Regions from separate parts of the Desulfitobacterium metallireducens DSM 15288 genome, predicted to be linked through region 2. Evidence: riboswitches for the same ligand, from Rfam matches in the RefSeq annotation. Region 2 holds a riboswitch; the other holds the start of a gene.
What was found. Region 2 has a riboswitch for cyclic di-GMP ahead of DESME_RS00210 (methyl-accepting chemotaxis protein). Riboswitches for the same ligand answer to the same signal wherever they lie in the genome.
Positions count from the first base shown of each region.

Region 1: another riboswitch for cyclic di-GMP. It lies ahead of DESME_RS03855 (Na+/H+ antiporter NhaA); the one in region 2 lies ahead of DESME_RS00210 (methyl-accepting chemotaxis protein).

Region 1 covers NZ_CP007032.1:800,752-808,864, forward strand. The annotation lists gene DESME_RS03850 (glutamine synthetase III family protein) at 1-1,743, opposite strand, end outside; gene DESME_RS03855 (Na+/H+ antiporter NhaA) at 1,943-3,142, opposite strand; cyclic di-GMP riboswitch class I at 3,218-3,318, opposite strand; gene DESME_RS03860 (manganese catalase family protein) at 3,448-4,287, shown strand; gene tsaA (tRNA (N6-threonylcarbamoyladenosine(37)-N6)-methyltransferase TrmO) at 4,334-4,954, opposite strand; gene DESME_RS03870 (energy-coupling factor ABC transporter ATP-binding protein) at 5,013-5,804, opposite strand; gene DESME_RS03875 (CooT family nickel-binding protein) at 5,785-6,012, opposite strand; gene DESME_RS03880 (methylated-DNA--[protein]-cysteine S-methyltransferase) at 6,299-6,865, shown strand; gene DESME_RS03885 (VOC family protein) at 6,882-7,295, shown strand; gene mnmL (tRNA modification radical SAM protein MnmL/YtqA) at 7,359-8,113, shown strand, end outside.
Region 2 covers NZ_CP007032.1:39,312-47,424, reverse strand. The annotation lists gene yabG (sporulation peptidase YabG) at 1-229, opposite strand, end outside; gene DESME_RS00220 (glycosyltransferase family 2 protein) at 324-1,172, shown strand; gene DESME_RS00215 (heparan-alpha-glucosaminide N-acetyltransferase) at 1,190-1,879, shown strand; gene DESME_RS00210 (methyl-accepting chemotaxis protein) at 1,889-3,658, opposite strand; cyclic di-GMP riboswitch class I at 3,744-3,832, opposite strand; gene DESME_RS00205 (methylenetetrahydrofolate reductase C-terminal domain-containing protein) at 4,053-5,639, shown strand; gene rsmA (16S rRNA (adenine(1518)-N(6)/adenine(1519)-N(6))-dimethyltransferase RsmA) at 5,729-6,568, opposite strand; gene rnmV (ribonuclease M5) at 6,552-7,121, opposite strand; gene DESME_RS00190 (glycosyl hydrolase family 18 protein) at 7,283-8,113, opposite strand, start outside.

The DNA of each region.
Region 1 (8,113 bases), 760 kb from region 2:
CATATCAATCATGGTCAGTGCTTCAATATTGATCGATTTCGAATATTGCTCAAGATAGATTTCATAACGAGAATGTAATTCGGTACGATCTAATACCCCATGTTTCTCATAGATTGCAATATTTTTCTCAAGGAGTAGAGCTGGAACAGCGTCAACTGTAGAACGGAAATGAGGTAACCCACGGCGTTCAGCTTCTTCTACCCATTCCTCCGAATAACCGTTGCCATCGAAAAGAACTCGTGAGTGGTTAGTGGCAATTTCTTTTAGAAGTTTCCGCAATTCACCATGAAAATCTTCAGCTTTCTCTAAACGATCGGCGATCAAGGATAGCGTTTCAGCAACAATTAAATTTAAGACCACGTTTGGACCGGATATCGAGAGCGAAGAGGGAACCATCCGGAATTCAAATTTATTACCTGTGAAGGCAAAGGGGGAGGTACGGTTACGGTCTGTAGAATCTTTGGGGAGAGAGGGCAGGGTGTTGACTCCAATTTCAAGCTGTCCGCCTTGAATCGAGCTCTTAGGTCCCCCATTTTGTAATTGCTTCAGAATATCGGAGAGTTGGTCACCTAGAAACATGGAGATAATGGCTGGAGGAGCTTCATTAGCGCCGAGACGGTGGTCATTTCCTGTGTTTGAGGCAGAAAGTCGAAGCAAATCAGCATGTTCGTCGACTGCTTTAATAATGGCACAGAGGAAGGTCAGGAACTGGGCGTTTTGATGGGGGGTGCGGCCAGGTTCTAAAAGATTAATGCCATCATCAGTGCTCATCGACCAGTTATTGTGTTTGCCTGAGCCATTGACCCCGGCAAACGGTTTTTCATGGAGTAAACAAACTAAATCATGACGAGTTGCAACTTTTTGCAGAGTTTCCATAACTTGCTGATTATGATCTGTAGCGATATTCGTGGATTCAAAAATCGGAGCAATTTCATATTGGCCTGGTGCGACTTCTTTGTGTTGTGTTTTGGCGGGAATCCCGAGTTTCCATAACTCAACATTGACGTCTTGCATGTAAGCGGTAACCCGTTCATTGATACTCCCAAAATAATGATCTTCCATCTCTTGGCCTTTAGGAGGCATGGCGCCGAATAGCGTACGTCCCGTGAGCAATAAGTCCGTTCTTTGCATATAGAACTTTTTATCAATCAAAAAGTATTCTTGCTCTGCTCCAACAGTTGCAATGACACGCTTACTCTCTGTGTTACCAAAAAGCTGTAGGATTCGAAGCGCCTGTTTGTTGAGGGTCTCCATAGAACGTAATAAAGGCGTTTTTCGGTCGAGGGCTTCGCCAGTGTAGGAACAAAAGGCGGTCGGAATACAAAGGGTGACGACGCCAGCATCTTCATGCAAGAAGGCAGGAGAAGTACAATCCCAAGCAGTGTAACCTCGTGCTTCGAAGGTTGAACGAATTCCGCCATTAGGGAAAGAAGATGCATCAGGCTCACCTTTAATGAGTTCTTTTCCGGAAAACTCCATAATAACATTGCCGTCAGCTGTAGGAGAAATAAAGGCATCATGCTTTTCTGCGGTGACCCCAGTCATCGGTTGAAACCAGTGCGTAAAGTGGGTTGCACCTTTCTCAAGGGCCCAATCTTTCATGGCATTGGCGACGACATCAGCAACTGCCGGCTCCAAAGGAGTTCCTTCATCAATTGTTTTCCTTAATGCTCTGTACGTATTTTTAGGCAGGCGTTCTTTCATTACTGAGTTGTTAAAAACATTAGCTCCGAAGATATCCATTTCTTATCCCTTCCTTTATGCATATTTTAATTATTTACTATAAAGTTATAAAAACAGAAAAAGACACCCTTATAGACTTCTCAACTTTCGAAAAGTCTTCTAAGAGCGCCTTTGCTCTAACCATTGTTAATATTAAATTAGCATATTTTCTAGTGAATTTCAAGGCAAATGAAAATGTATACAGAATTACGCTCAAAACTTAATTCTGTTTATGTTGGGTATTTGAGACTTCAGTTGCTTTTCTTTGAATTCTAAGCAACTTACTGGCAATAAAAGATAAAAATACAGATCCAGCACTAAAGAGTGCACCCATTTTAGCAGCTCCTTGAAGACTTGGATCAGTAAAGGCTACACCAGCTACAAATAAGGCAACGGTAAGTCCCATTGATGCGACCAGCCCAGCAACAAAAAGGTCTTTATGATTCATTCCTTTAGGTAGCGGAAAACCGATTAAAGCGGAAAGTGAACCCATTGTGAAGACCCCTAATGTTTTGCCAATGACTAAGGCAAAAAATACTAACCAAGTCACTGTACTGATTCCCGAGAACTGAACACCTGCATTCGTCAAACCAAATAATAAGAGCCCAAAATCGACGAAGATTTTCCAATCGTGTTCAAATTCCTTTAAAGTTGAAGGGTCTGGATCTTCGGGATCGTCTTCAAACAGACCGGCCTGCTCTTTTGTAGGATGCGGCAAAAATGGAACAATAAAGACTAAGGCAAGCGATGAATGGATACCGGTTAAATAAAGACCGATCCAACTCAATGTTCCTCCGAAGATAATATATGGCCAGTAGTTTTTAACATTCTTTTTTCTCAAAAAGTAAGCAATTAACATTCCAGTAAGCGTAAACAATAGCCACACAGGAGCTATTGGATTTAACGGATCAGGATAAAAGAGGGTAATGATTAAAAGACCAATTCCATCATCTGCGATCGCTAATAATAATAAAAAGGAAACAGCCGGATGATATGCTCCGAAGACAAGTCTGGCAACTAGCCAGGCTAAAGCGATGTCAGTCGCAGTAGGAATTCCCCACCCTTTGAGAAAATCGGGGCTACCCATAAAGTGATTAAGAACTAGATAAATAACGACTGGACCAATAACTCCACCAAAGGTTGCCATAATAGGGCTGATAGCCCGTTTAAGGGGATTTAAGTCCCCACCGGGTAATAGACTTTGGGTGATTTCCACTGTCGCCATAGCGAAAAAGAAGACCATAAAAATATCATTGACAAAAAAGTGAAGTGAGAAATTACCGAATAATTTATTGTGAACAAAGTGATTGTAGCTTTCAGGTGTTAAATTGGCCCAGATTAAAGCCATTATTACGCCTGCAATAAGGGGAATCGAAAATTCTTGTAAGAAATTAATCCTTTTCCTTGTTTGATCTGTCACAGTTAATTCCCTCCTTAAAAAATAAAAGGAGAGCAGTCCTAAAAAGGAACCGCTCTCCCCTGAGAAGTTCAAAAAACTTGTAGCTTGGCGATCTTAGCTGATGTTTGCTCATGTAATCAACCGTAGACCCATAGCTTTAGCGTCCTTCGCTTTCACGAAGTTTACCCCAACACAATAAAAGATTATACAATTATTAGTATTCTACAATAATCAGATTGCAGATGCAATTCTTTTTGGATAGTATTTGATTTTTCTACAGAAAATAAGCATGATTGTATTTTAACTTCGAGAAGGAGGGTTTCGCGTTGTTCAAACATATCAAAGATATGGAATATACCGTTCATGTGGATCAGCCTGATCCGAGATTCGCGAATCTATTGCTCGAGCAATTTGGTGGGCCCCATGGTGAGCTTAAAGCCGCAATGCAATACATGACGCAAAGTGTAGCGTGTAATGATTCCAAAATACGGGATATGCTTCAAGATATTGCTGCGGAAGAAATGAGCCACTTAGAAATGGTCGGCGAGTGCATTTCGCTGCTTCTTGGACCAACAGACAATATTTCTCGCGATTTTCCGGCACTCCATATGGCACTCTTGGCAGGGGGACCTCCCTTGATGAATTCGATGGGAATTCCTTGGACAGGGGCATATATTGAATCCACTGGGGACCTGTATACCGATCTCTCTTCTAATTCAACAGCGGAGCTTAGGGCTAAATTGATTTATGAACGGTTGCTCCAACAAACAGATGACGCTGGAGTTAAAGACATGGTTCGTTTCCTACTTAGTCGGGAAGAGTCTCATAACTTTTCCTTCATGCAAGCTATTAATACTTTGGCAGGGACAGGCGTGAATAAGAATTTCCGTGATTCAGAGTTCTCGAAAAAGTATATGAACCTGTCTACGGGAATGGGAGATGCTCGGGGACCTTGGAATCAAGGGAATGGGATTCAATATGAAGAAAATCCTAACGAGAAATATGGTGGACCCGCTCAATACGGTAAGGATCGCGGACCTGATAGCCCGGGTGAGATAGGGCCAGGATATACGGATCGTACTCGCAACAATCCACAATTTGCTCAACCGCAGTCCCCTAATCCTTCACCAGTGACAAAGCCTCAATCTCCTTCTCCACTGCATTAAATCAAATTACCTCCGCATCATGATACGGAGGTAATTTTTTATCTTTTTATTTTTGAGAGGTTTTTTTTGAAGTTACTCGCAGGCTTCTTGAAAGCTTAGGCGAAGAAGGAACATGGGTATGATGCGCCTGTTTATGACTGTGTTCCTGGTTGTGGACATGAGTATGCTCATGCTCATGCTCATGCTGAAGGCCTAACATATGTGCAACTAAATGATCTTTATCCTGAAGCTGATCAAACCAGCCATCATTAGCATCTGATTTGAGGTCAATTGCACGAATATAGGGTTTGAGATCTAGTAACGGGGTGCCATTATAGACATCAATTCCAGAAATCAGAATTTCGTTTCCTTCAATCCCCTTTAACTCGACGATGCTTAAGCCGATTGGGTTGGGACGTTTGGGGGAACGACTGGCGAAGATGCCAACTTCTATTTCCGGTGCCCAGGAAGGATGAATATGAAGATTAATGTTTTCTTTAATTTGGTCTAAATAAAAGAAAACATAAAGATAGCGGTAAGTTAGTAGTTGATCGAGGCCTGCTTGATACTCTGGATCAAGTGTTATCCAGAATTCACCAGGGGCGTTTTCTGGGGGTTGATGAGGGATTGGAAGTCCTGGAAGATAAGGAGAATGAATAGTACCAATGGATTGTAATTGAATCTTCACTGAAAATACCTGCCTTTCGTTCATCCATGTTAAGAATCGTGCAATTCTGAGAAATACGTCATAATCCACTGTGTTGACGTGCAGCTCCAACATGAAAATGGGAACGAGTATGAATAAGGTTAACGTCTAAGAGCAACTGGCGATCAGAGAGAAGAGGAAGACAGGCACCATCAGCTGCAATAGTATGATCTTCGCGAAAGATAATCACACGTTCGGCAATATCCTCGACAATGGAGAGATCGTGTGTTGCTGTAATAACTGTTTTACCGCTCGAATGCAAGGCACTTAGAAACTCTACCAGCCAGTATTGAGTTCTAGGATCAAGTCCATTTGTGGGTTCATCAAGAAAAAGAATATCAGGATTGACAGATAGCACACTAGCTAATGCAACCTTTTTCTTCTCTCCTCCGCTTAAATGGTAGGGTGGGCGGTCAAGTAAGTGAGTAATGCCTATGAGTTCCGCGATATCCTGGATGCGTTCAGAAGTGACTTCGGGAGAGAGTCCCGCTTGGAGCGGAGCAAAGGCTAGTTCATCGCGGACCGTCGCTGAAAACAGCTGAGCATCTGAATTTTGAAAGATAAAGCCTATTCTTTGACGAAACTCTGAGAGAAAAGTTCGTTCCTGCAAGGACTTCTCTGTAACTTCTCTGCTAAAAGCGATAAGGGTTCCTGAGGCTGGATGAAGCAAGCCACTGAGTATCTTGAGTAGGGTGGATTTTCCGCATCCGTTAGCCCCAAGAATAACAACGCTTTCTCCTGGAAAGAAACTTAACGAAATATCTGAAAGAACATTTTCGTGTTGAATATAAGCATAGGAAAGATGACTGAGCTCAAGAATGGGAGCTTGCATGGGCAGCCTCCGCAGGAATAGGAACGTGTTCTAAAAGAATACGATGATTAAGAAGCGTCATGTCCATAATCCGTGCTCGAAGAAATTTTTGCTTTCCGAAAATATCGACAAGCTTAAGCCCATCTTCAAAAGGCTCAATGATATCTACCGCTTCCATGAATAAAATCTCGTCTTCTCCCTCTTTTAGATAGGCATTGGCTTCACACATAACACAATTCCTCCATTTAAAAAGACCATAGAGGTCCCATATTTTACTACGGATGAGACCTCCATGGTCTTTTTTTTATTCTCTTGACTATCTTTATTCTCCATCCCTTTACTTTTTCCTGCTACGTCTGATATTATAGATGAAATCTTAAGACTTTTCTGAAATAATGTTTTTGAACTTCGATACCTGATTTTTTCCCAGCCTTTTTAGCCATTTTTATGTTATCTATACTAGGTAAATGATATGATAAGGTGGAAGAAAAGGGCAATAAAGATAAAGAAGATCAGTGATAAAGGAGAGGACGGGTTTGCACCAATCGCCAGAGATTTATTATTGGTTTGAAAGCATAGAAACAAAGGGATTTACCTGGAATTTGACCGTGGCTTCGACGTCGCAAGGAGTGTGTTGGGTAGGCTTGGGCGAGCCAGAGGATGAAGAGCAAACTCTTAAAGCTCATTTCAAACGTTGGATTCCTGAAGCTGTATTATTAAACCGAAGAGAGTTTAATGTTCAGGTACTCGAGCAACTCAATGAATACTTTGTAGGTCAACGACAGGATTTTACGCTTTCGCTTTATCCGTTAGGAACTCCATTTCAACTCAGCGTTTGGGAGGAGCTAAAGAAGATCCCTTATGGTGAGACGTGTAGTTATGGTGATATCGCTCGACGATTGGGGAACCCAAAGGGTCAAAGAGCGGTGGGAATGGCTAATCATAATAATCCCATTGGAGTCATCGTTCCCTGTCACCGGGTCATCGGTAAAAACGGAGACTTGACAGGGTATGCTGGAGGAATTCATCTGAAGGAGCGTTTACTTGCGCTGGAGAAGCTCGATCAGAGAATACACGAATAGAGGGAGGAAGATGAATGTGGAAGGGAAAAATATTTTTAATGGGGTCGAACATATTGGTATAAAAACCCTCAATATAGAGGAAGGAATTCGATTTTATACAGAGGTACTTGACTTTGAGCTTTTATATAGGAAGAAACCGGGAGACTCTGAACTTGCCTTTCTTCGACTGGGAGGAACGGTCATAGAACTCGTTGAAATCAAAGAGGGACAGCGTTTTGAGGACGGATGGGTTAATCATCTTGCCTTCACTGTATCGGATATCAATAAGGCTGTAGCATGGTTAAAACAAAATCAGGTTACACTCCTTCAGGAAGAGCCTAAATCAATTGGCGACGGAAGATATAATTTCTTTTTCCGTGGGCCATCTGGAGAAAAGTTGGAGTTGTTTCAAGAATTGAAGATTGCCTTTGAACATTTTCCAGATGTCTGATAATCTTAGGTAGGATTTCCTTCCTATTAAAATCGTTTTATTAAAGGGTGTGATCATGAAGAGATGGGATTTGCACGGTTTTCTGCCTGGCAAAATGGGGAGAAGCGGTATAATACGTTGAATAAACATCTGCGAGAGACTTTTGGTGAAAAAGTTTTTAAGGTTTCTTTAGACGGTGGCTTTACTTGTCCGAACCGAGATGGAACTAGAGGTTGGGGTGGGTGTATCTATTGTAGTTCTCGTGGTTCTGGAGATTTTGCTGGAGAAGTCTCACATTCAATAGAACAACAATTTGTCGAAGTTAAAGAAAGAATGTGTAAAAAATGGCCCAAGGCTAAGTACTTAGCCTATTTTCAGGCCTATACCAATACCTATGCACCGGTTTCTAAACTTCGCGAGGTCTATGAAGAAGCCCTATGTCAAGAGGACGTTGTCGGGATATCTATTGCAACTCGTCCGGATTGTTTGCCTGAAGAAGTGTTAGATTACCTGGAAGAGCTTAATCAAAGAACCTATCTTTGGGTTGAGCTTGGGCTACAGAGTATTCACGATCGAACAATGAATTGGGTTAGAAGAGGGCATACCTATGATGAGTTTTTAGCGGGAGTTGCAGCTCTTCATGATCGGGGAATACGTGTTTGCGTCCACGTTATTCTAGGCTTTCCAGGAGAAACGTATGAGGATATGATGGCGACAGCTCAGGCGGTGGCAGCGCTACCTGTTCAGGGAATTAAGATCCATTTACTCCATATTATCAAAGGAACTCCCTTAGCAAAGTTATATGAAAGGGAGTCGTTTCCTCTACCTACGTTTGAAGA
Region 2 (8,113 bases):
CAACCTTGAGCTTTTGGTAAATTCCCTGAAAATCCTCCAGTTGATAATGGGCAACCTCAGACGGATTTTTCCCAACGAGATCATTTAGAGGAGCATCAGCTAAGAGCCTCGTATTAATGCCCTTAAGTAAGGCTGTTTTTTCTCCTCCGCTGGCTTGAATCTGAACAATCCGGAAATACAAGTCCTGTTTGTGCGAATGCCTAGCGACGATATCTCCTACATCAAACACACTTTTTCCCTCCTTCCGATCTCTGCTTTATTCTATGACGAATGAAGAGAAACGGCATATGATGTAATAAAATCATATGCTGGAGGCGAGAAACATGTATGATGTTGTCATTCCCGCCTACAACGAAGAAAAGAGTATCCTTGCCGTCCTGGCCACAGTCTTGAAACTTCCTCTCAGGTATATTATTCTTGTGCTGAACGGTTGTACCGATCGAACCCTAGAGCTTACCCGTTCCATTCCTGATTCACGCATTCACACCATCTATTTTGCTGAACCGCTCGGTATTGATATTCCTCGGGCTGTCGGCGCTCTCTATGCCCATAAACTGAACTCTGAGGGAGTGCTCTTTTTAGATGGAGATATGTCGGGAAATATCCTTGAAAATTTGGAACAACTCCTTTTCGCTTTAGATCAGGGAGTCGATATCGCCCTCACCAACTGTTATCCCTATATTACTCATCGCGCGAATCTCGCCCATCTTGTTTTACGATTTCGGGCTAACCTCAACAAAGAGCTCGGACTATTCCATACTTTAGGTCTAGCTACGCCCACCCATGGTCCCCATGCTTTATCTGCCAAAGCTTTGGATGCCATTCCCCCCGAGGGGATCGCAATTCCGCCTTTGTCATTAGTATGGGCTAGCAAACTTGGCTTAAAAACCCAAGTCGTAACTTCACTACGCCATCAAGACTTAAAATCTCCGCGTAAAGAGCGACAACATGCCCGCTTAATCGCCGAAACGATTATTGGGGATTGCATCATGGGATTTGCTTTAGCTCATGATAAGCCTCTCACACGTTCCTTGGGAAAACACCAATTACTAGGCTATCATCCCGAAAGACGGTTTGATATTCTCAAACTTTGGAATGAAACCTTAGCTATTTCTCATCCTTTTTGTGAACAGCATCTCATCATTCCCTATCAACGAAAAGATAAAGTGTAAGAAAGTAAGGTGTTAATTTGAAAAATACCGCCTCTCGAATTCCCGAAATCGATCTATTACGAGCCCTTGCCCTCATTCTTATGATTCTCTACCATTTTATTTATGACTTGGATTTCTTCACTTCTGCCCCAGTTCAGGTCGATTCTTGGTATTGGTTTGTAGAAGGAAAGATTTCGGCCGTCTTGTTTATCTTCCTAGCAGGAGTGAGTAGCGGTTTCAGTCACCATCCATTCCGCAATGCTGTCAAAATCTTATCCTGGGCTCTGATTATCACCTTACTTACCTATATCGCAATGCCCGAGTCCTATATCCGCTTTGGAATACTCCATTTTCTGGGGGTGATGGCTCTTCTTTATCCCTTTCTCCAAAAACGTTCAACGGCTTTTTTAAGCTTCTACTCACTCTTTGCCCTAATCTTGGGATTCGTTTTATCTAACACGTATATCTCAGGACCTTGGCTTCTCCCTTTAGGAGTATATTACCCTGGATTTTCAACGATCGATATTTATCCTTTCTTTCCTTATAGTGGAGTTTCAGCTTTAGGAATCCTTTTCTACCGGTTTAAGTATGTTTCTTCTGATTTACAGGCCTCTTATTCTTTACCGTCTATAATAGAAAAGATGAGCAAACATTCTTTGCTCATCTATCTTATCCATCAGCCTATTCTTTTGTCTATTTTATTCCTAGTGCAAAAGACTTTCTTTTAACTCCTATGCTTAGTTGATCTTGTACTTAGCTAAAGACTGGTCTAGTTCTTCAGCCATCTTCGCTAGGAGCTGACTTGAAGAGGCGATCTCCTCCATCGAAGCGGCTTGTTCTTCTGAAGAAGCAGATACATTCTGAGTTTGATCAGCAATAACCCGACTGATCTGATCCAAATCGCGTACAGAAGAAGCAATTCGTTCATTTCCTTGGGTCATTTGCTCCATTTCCTCTGAAATCCCTTTGACCTGAGCCACAACTTTTTCGATTTGTTGTGCAATTTCTTCAAAGGCTTCTCCGGCTTGGGCTACGACCTTGGATCCCGTTTCTACGACAGAAGTCCCATTATTCATGGCACTAACGGCTTTCTCTGTATCTTGTTGCATACTGGCAATTAAATGCGCAATTTCCTTCGCTGCTTCTTGTGATTGTTCAGCTAATTTGCGAACTTCATCTGCAACTACAGCAAACCCTCTTCCTTGTTCGCCAGCCCGAGCTGCTTCAATCGCGGCATTCAGCGCAAGTAAGTTTGTTTGATCAGCAATGGCCGAGATGGTATCCACAATCTTGCCAATATCCTGAGATCTCTCGCCCAATTGAAGTGTGATTTCAGCAGAACGGTTCACCACAGACTGGATTTGTTTCATTTGTTCTATCGTTGTCGTAATCGCAGTACGACCTTCATCTGCTGATTGTGCTGTCCTTTCTGCAAAACTAACAACATTTCCTGTATTTGCTTGAATTTGTTCCGCACCCGCAGCGAGCTGCTCAGCTACAGCTGCTACTTCATCGACCGTCGTCTTTTGTTTTTCCGCGCCTTGAGCCATTTCTGTTACTGAAACGGCAACTTCACTGGAAGCTTGAGCAGATTGCTCGGCTCCAGCGGTTAACTCTTGAGAAGTAGCTGCAACTTGTGAGGAGGCTTGGGAAACTCTCTGAACAAGCTCACGCAAACTATCTGACATTTTATTGAAAGAATCCGCTAAATCGCCCAACTCATCTTTTGAAGACACATTCAGCTTTTCTCGAGTGAAATCCCCATTGGCAACAGCTTTACTCTCCTCTGCTACCTCGATAATGGGTCGGGATATTTTACGACTAAAATAAAGTGCAAAAGCAATAACTGCAACTAACGCGACCAGAATAATTCCTACGTTAATCCCTACCTGTTTACGCATATCTGCCTGGTATGTAGCTTGTTTCTCGCTCACACTTTTCTCAATATTATCGACCCAGTCCCCGGTACCGATAACCCAATTATAGGGTTTAAAAAGGAGCGTGTATCCTCTTTTCGGTAGCGGTTGTGTTTCATTGGGTTTAGCAAATTGATAATCGCTGTAACCCCCACCTTCTTGCTGCCCATTCTTAATAAATTCTTTTACATATTCAACCCCGTTGGGATCTTTAGATGCAAGACGGCTTTTCCCTTCTGTATCTCTTCCTAAAAGAACAACATTTATGCCTTCTGTCGTATCGATCCAAAAATAGTTGCTCCCATTAAAACGCAAGTCACGAACGAGATTAGCCGCTTTCACTTTAGCCTGCTCCTCTGTCAGTAACCCCTTTTGCTGTTCATTATAAACATTTTGTACTAAACTCGTAGCTGTTTCAACTTGTGCCTTCATCATAGCATCATATTCCTGAAATAAAGTTTCTCGATAATCCTGAATTTCATTATCCACGAGTTGAACTTGACTATAGACACTGTACCCTCCAACAAAGGCAGCCATAATCATGGCTATGAGCAAAAACGAAGCGATAAACTTAGACTTAATTTTTTTCAATTTATTCGTCCCCTTTAACTTTTTTAAAAAAATAAATCCCTGTATGGCGTTGCCAAAACAAGGATCAATTCGTCGTATCCTTTAACATGGCAACCCGACTATCTTTACCTCTGCCGAGGCTTTAGACTCGTAGCTTTGCGTCCTCGGCTTTCACTGAGTTTGCCTTTACAAATGTTTTGAAATAATCTCATAATTATCTTAATTTTCGACTTTCTCTTTTATTATCACCTTATTGGTTAAGAATTTCAACAATTATTTCTAATAATTGCAAAATAAAACTTTGGGAGTTCTATTGAAAGAATTGTCCAAATTGTACTACAATTAAAGAAAGTATATAAACAGGTCATCAAAGGTTTTACTTCGACCAAGGGAAGGGTAGGAAAGGGGAAAAAGGATGGAAAACCGATTTAAGGAGTCTCTGCTCGATAAGAAAACGATGTCTGTAACCTGGGAATTAGTTCCCGGTAGAGGCGCTCGAGAGAAAGCCCAAGAAAGTGCCCTCCTCGCTGCTGAACAAGCAGCCAAAGGAGGAAAGGTCCATGCCTTAACTATCACTGATAATCCCGGCGGAAATCCAGCGATGCTTGCAGACTATTTAGGTGAAGAGATCTTAAAACTAGGGATTGAACCTCTCGTCCACTTTACATGTAAAGACAAAAACCGTAACCAAATGGAAAGTCAACTTTATGCACTTGATCGTGCTGGAGTCCGTAATCTTTTAGTCATGACCGGAGACTACACCGAGTCAGGTTTCCAAGGGCGACCTAAGCCTGTTTTCGATCTTGATCCAACTCATGGTGTTGAATTGATCGGTGAAATGAACCATGGCTTGGAGTATCCCGGAATGAAAGGAATCATCCGTCACCAACCGAGTGATTTCTTTGCCGGAGCCGCTGTCTCTCCCTTCAAAGCAACTGAAGCGGAGCAGATGGTTCAATATTTTAAAATGAAAAAGAAAATAGCCAGCGGAGCTGAATTTATAGTGACTCAGCTTGGATATGATGCCCGTAAATTTCATGAAGTCCTTCAGTTTATAAAATTAAATGATTTAAATATTCCTATCATCGGTAATATTTACATTCTTCCTTATGGAGCCGCTCGGATCATGAACCAGAATAAACTTCCGGGCTGTGTTGTCACTGATAAACTCTTAGCTGAACTAGATCAAGAAAAAAAAGCTGAAGATAAAGGGTTAAGCGCCCGCCTACTCAGAGCGGCCAAAATGTATGCGATCATGAAGGGGATGGGCTTTGCTGGAGTACACATCGGCGGAAATAACGTTAAATACGAACAAGTTGAGTACATTATTAATAAGGGTGAAGAACTCAGTTCAAAATGGATGGATCTTATTCGTGAATTTGATTATCCTATCCCGGGTGGATTTTATTATTATGAAAAAGATGAGAAGACAGGACTCAATACAACAATCCCTGTTGATCGAAAGAATCTCCCGCTTAATGCTCCTGTCGGAGCAAGCTTCCGTGCCTTGCGTCTAATGCACAGCCTTATCTTTACTCCCAATCAAGCCTTTTTCCCAATTATGAGAAGTATTTATAAAGCACGAAAGAACCCCCGTAAACATAGTCTAGAACATGTCATTAAAGTGATCTCGAATGACTGTAAGGATTGTGGCGATTGTGCTTTACTGGATATGGCCTATCTTTGCCCCATGTCCCAATGCCCTAAAAATCAACGTAACGGGGCCTGTGGCGGAAGCTTTCAAGGCTGGTGTGAAGTCTATCCTAACGAAAAACAATGTGTCTATGTCAGAGCTTATTCACGCTTAAAGAAAGTTGGCGAAGAGCATCAACTGGATTCCTATCATATTCCACCTGCCAACTGGGATCTTTACCAAACCTCTTCTTGGTCAAACTTCTATTTAGGACGCGATCACTCTGCCGCGATCCTTGGAATTCCTACTCCTGAAGAAGAGGTCGCTAAGTCGCAACCACAGGCTGAGAAAAAGGATGTTGCCAAATAGTTTGGATTTTTAAAAAGCGCCTGTTCGTTCAATCTGACGAACAGGCGCCTTTTTTCTCGTTTAAAAGATAACCCAGTAAAACTAAAACCTTACTTAAGGGCTTTTTCTAAATAGACTTGAGTCACTGTTTGAAACTCTTCAATGCTGAGGGTCTCTGCTCTTCTTTGTTCATCAATCCCTGCCTGCATCAGAATCTCACTGACCCTCTTTTTATCGATTCCTAACCCTGAGGAAAGTGAATTCCCCAAGGTTTTTCTACGTTGGCTAAAACCTGCTTTTACCACCCGAAAAAAATCCTGGGAATTGACCTGTAGGCCTGGATAAGGGCGCAGATTCAAACGAACAACAGTCGAGTGAACTTTTGGCGCAGGCCAAAAAGCCTGGGGTAAAACGTTACAGATTCTTTCAGGCTCTGCTGCGACTTGCACAGCAATGGACAGCACTCCGTACGCTTTCGTTCCTGGTTTAGCGACTATGCGATCGGCAACTTCCTTTTGGACCATAACTGTCATCCCGATCAGAGACTCCTTTTGCTCTAAAAAATGCATAAGGAGCGGACTGGTAATATAATAGGGCAAATTGCCAACCAAGAAGCCCTTCTGTTCGCCCCAGATATCGCGAAGATTGAGCTTTAAGGCATCCATAACCAGAATCTCTAGGGAGGGTCCCTCAAGTTCATGTCGAAGTATCTCTACCTTACTTTTATCGAGCTCAACCGCCCAAAGTTTATTCACGTCTTGAGCAAGAATTCGTGTTAATACGCCAAGACCTGGACCTATCTCTATCATTGGGATATCTGGATCAAGAACACTTGCCCCTATAATCTCAGAAATCACCTGATCATCCATCAAGAAATTCTGTCCTAATGATTTATGAGCCCGGGCACCTTTTCTAAGTAAACGCCGTGTATAGTCAGCTGCGTTTTCCATCCTTACCTCCTACTCCGAGTTGTGCTCCTTCAAAATCTTCACGTGAAACTTGAAAACGATTTAACCGGTGTAAAAACTGCTTTGCATTAGCATCCCCTAATCCTAAAATCCGGCCAACCCTTCTCCGCTTCTCCGCCGAATTGGGAAGCCCGACGAGTCCTGTTCGAACCAAGTCATCCATATTAAAAATCGGGGCTCTCTTTACCTCAGTACGTTCTACCTGAATAAATTGAAAAGCTCGTCGAATGTCTTCAGGTGAAGCGTTTTCTACCCCTATATCCTTATCATCTTTGGAACGAGCATCTTTTTTGGACAGATAAATGTGTTTAGCCTCAGGAACCGTACGTCTTATGCGTTCTCGAATTTGTTCCCCCACCGAATCTGGATCTGTCAAAACGATGACGCCACGGCGTGTTGCCATCTCGCTGATATATTGAAGCTTTTCATGCGTTAAGCCATATCCTTCTGTCCAGAGAATATCGACTTCTCCTAAAGCGCGGCGAACGGCTTGAGCATCATTTTTGCCTTCGACGACAATCAATTCTTCAATCATCAGGTAACCTCTTCCTCTTCTTATGTTGCTTAATTATCTTATCTTATCTTCCTCCTTTTCTCAAATTAATATAGAGCGGGGTGCTTTCCCCGCTCTATATTGCCATCTAAAATTCTGATTCCTGATTTATACACCCGATTCCTTACGTTGAACTCAGGTGGTTACTGTTTATTTTTATTTGTTCCGTAAGTCTTAATCAAACTATTCCAAATAGCGGGATCTTCCATTCCAATCCGCCAGACAGCTACTCCATGTAATTTATGTTCTTTGGCATACTCCATCTTAGGTTGCAAACTCTTGGCATTTTCCAAATAAACCTCATGCCGAACACCATTGGCCGTATAATGATAGTGGGGTACTTTGTTCTCCTCATCGAATAGGACTTCAATGCCATGTTTTTTGGCACGCTCAACCGATTGAGCATAGGATAAATAATCAGGTACGGTAGGTTTATTCGACCCCCAGTCAAAGGAGTAAACCGGAAGCCCCATTACAATCTTTTCCTTGGGAATCTTTCCTACAGCATAACTAATCACCTTATTTACCCATGCGTGGGAAGCAATCGGCCCTTGGGTTGTTCCTAAACCATGTTCATCATAGGTCATCAGTACAACTTGGTCTGAGGCTTTCCCAATTGCAGCATAATCATACGCTCCTGACCATAAATCTGAAGGATAATCAATGTACTTCGCCGGAATCGATACGTTAAGGACTTTATCCTTAGCCTTTAGTGCCTTATGCAATTCGTCAAGAAACGCAGAGTAATTATTGCGATCTCCTGGCGGCGTTTTTTCGATATCTACCGCAATCCCATCCCATTTCTCGTTAATCGTTAGATTAACCAGATTATTGACAAAGGTAGATCTTGTCGAAGAATTAGCTAAAACTTTATGAGCAAGATTGGCATCAAATCCTCCGCCTCTCATGTTATGGATTAAGGCATAGGCTTTGGCCCCATTTTTCTGAGCTGCCTCTTTTATGCTCAGATCTTT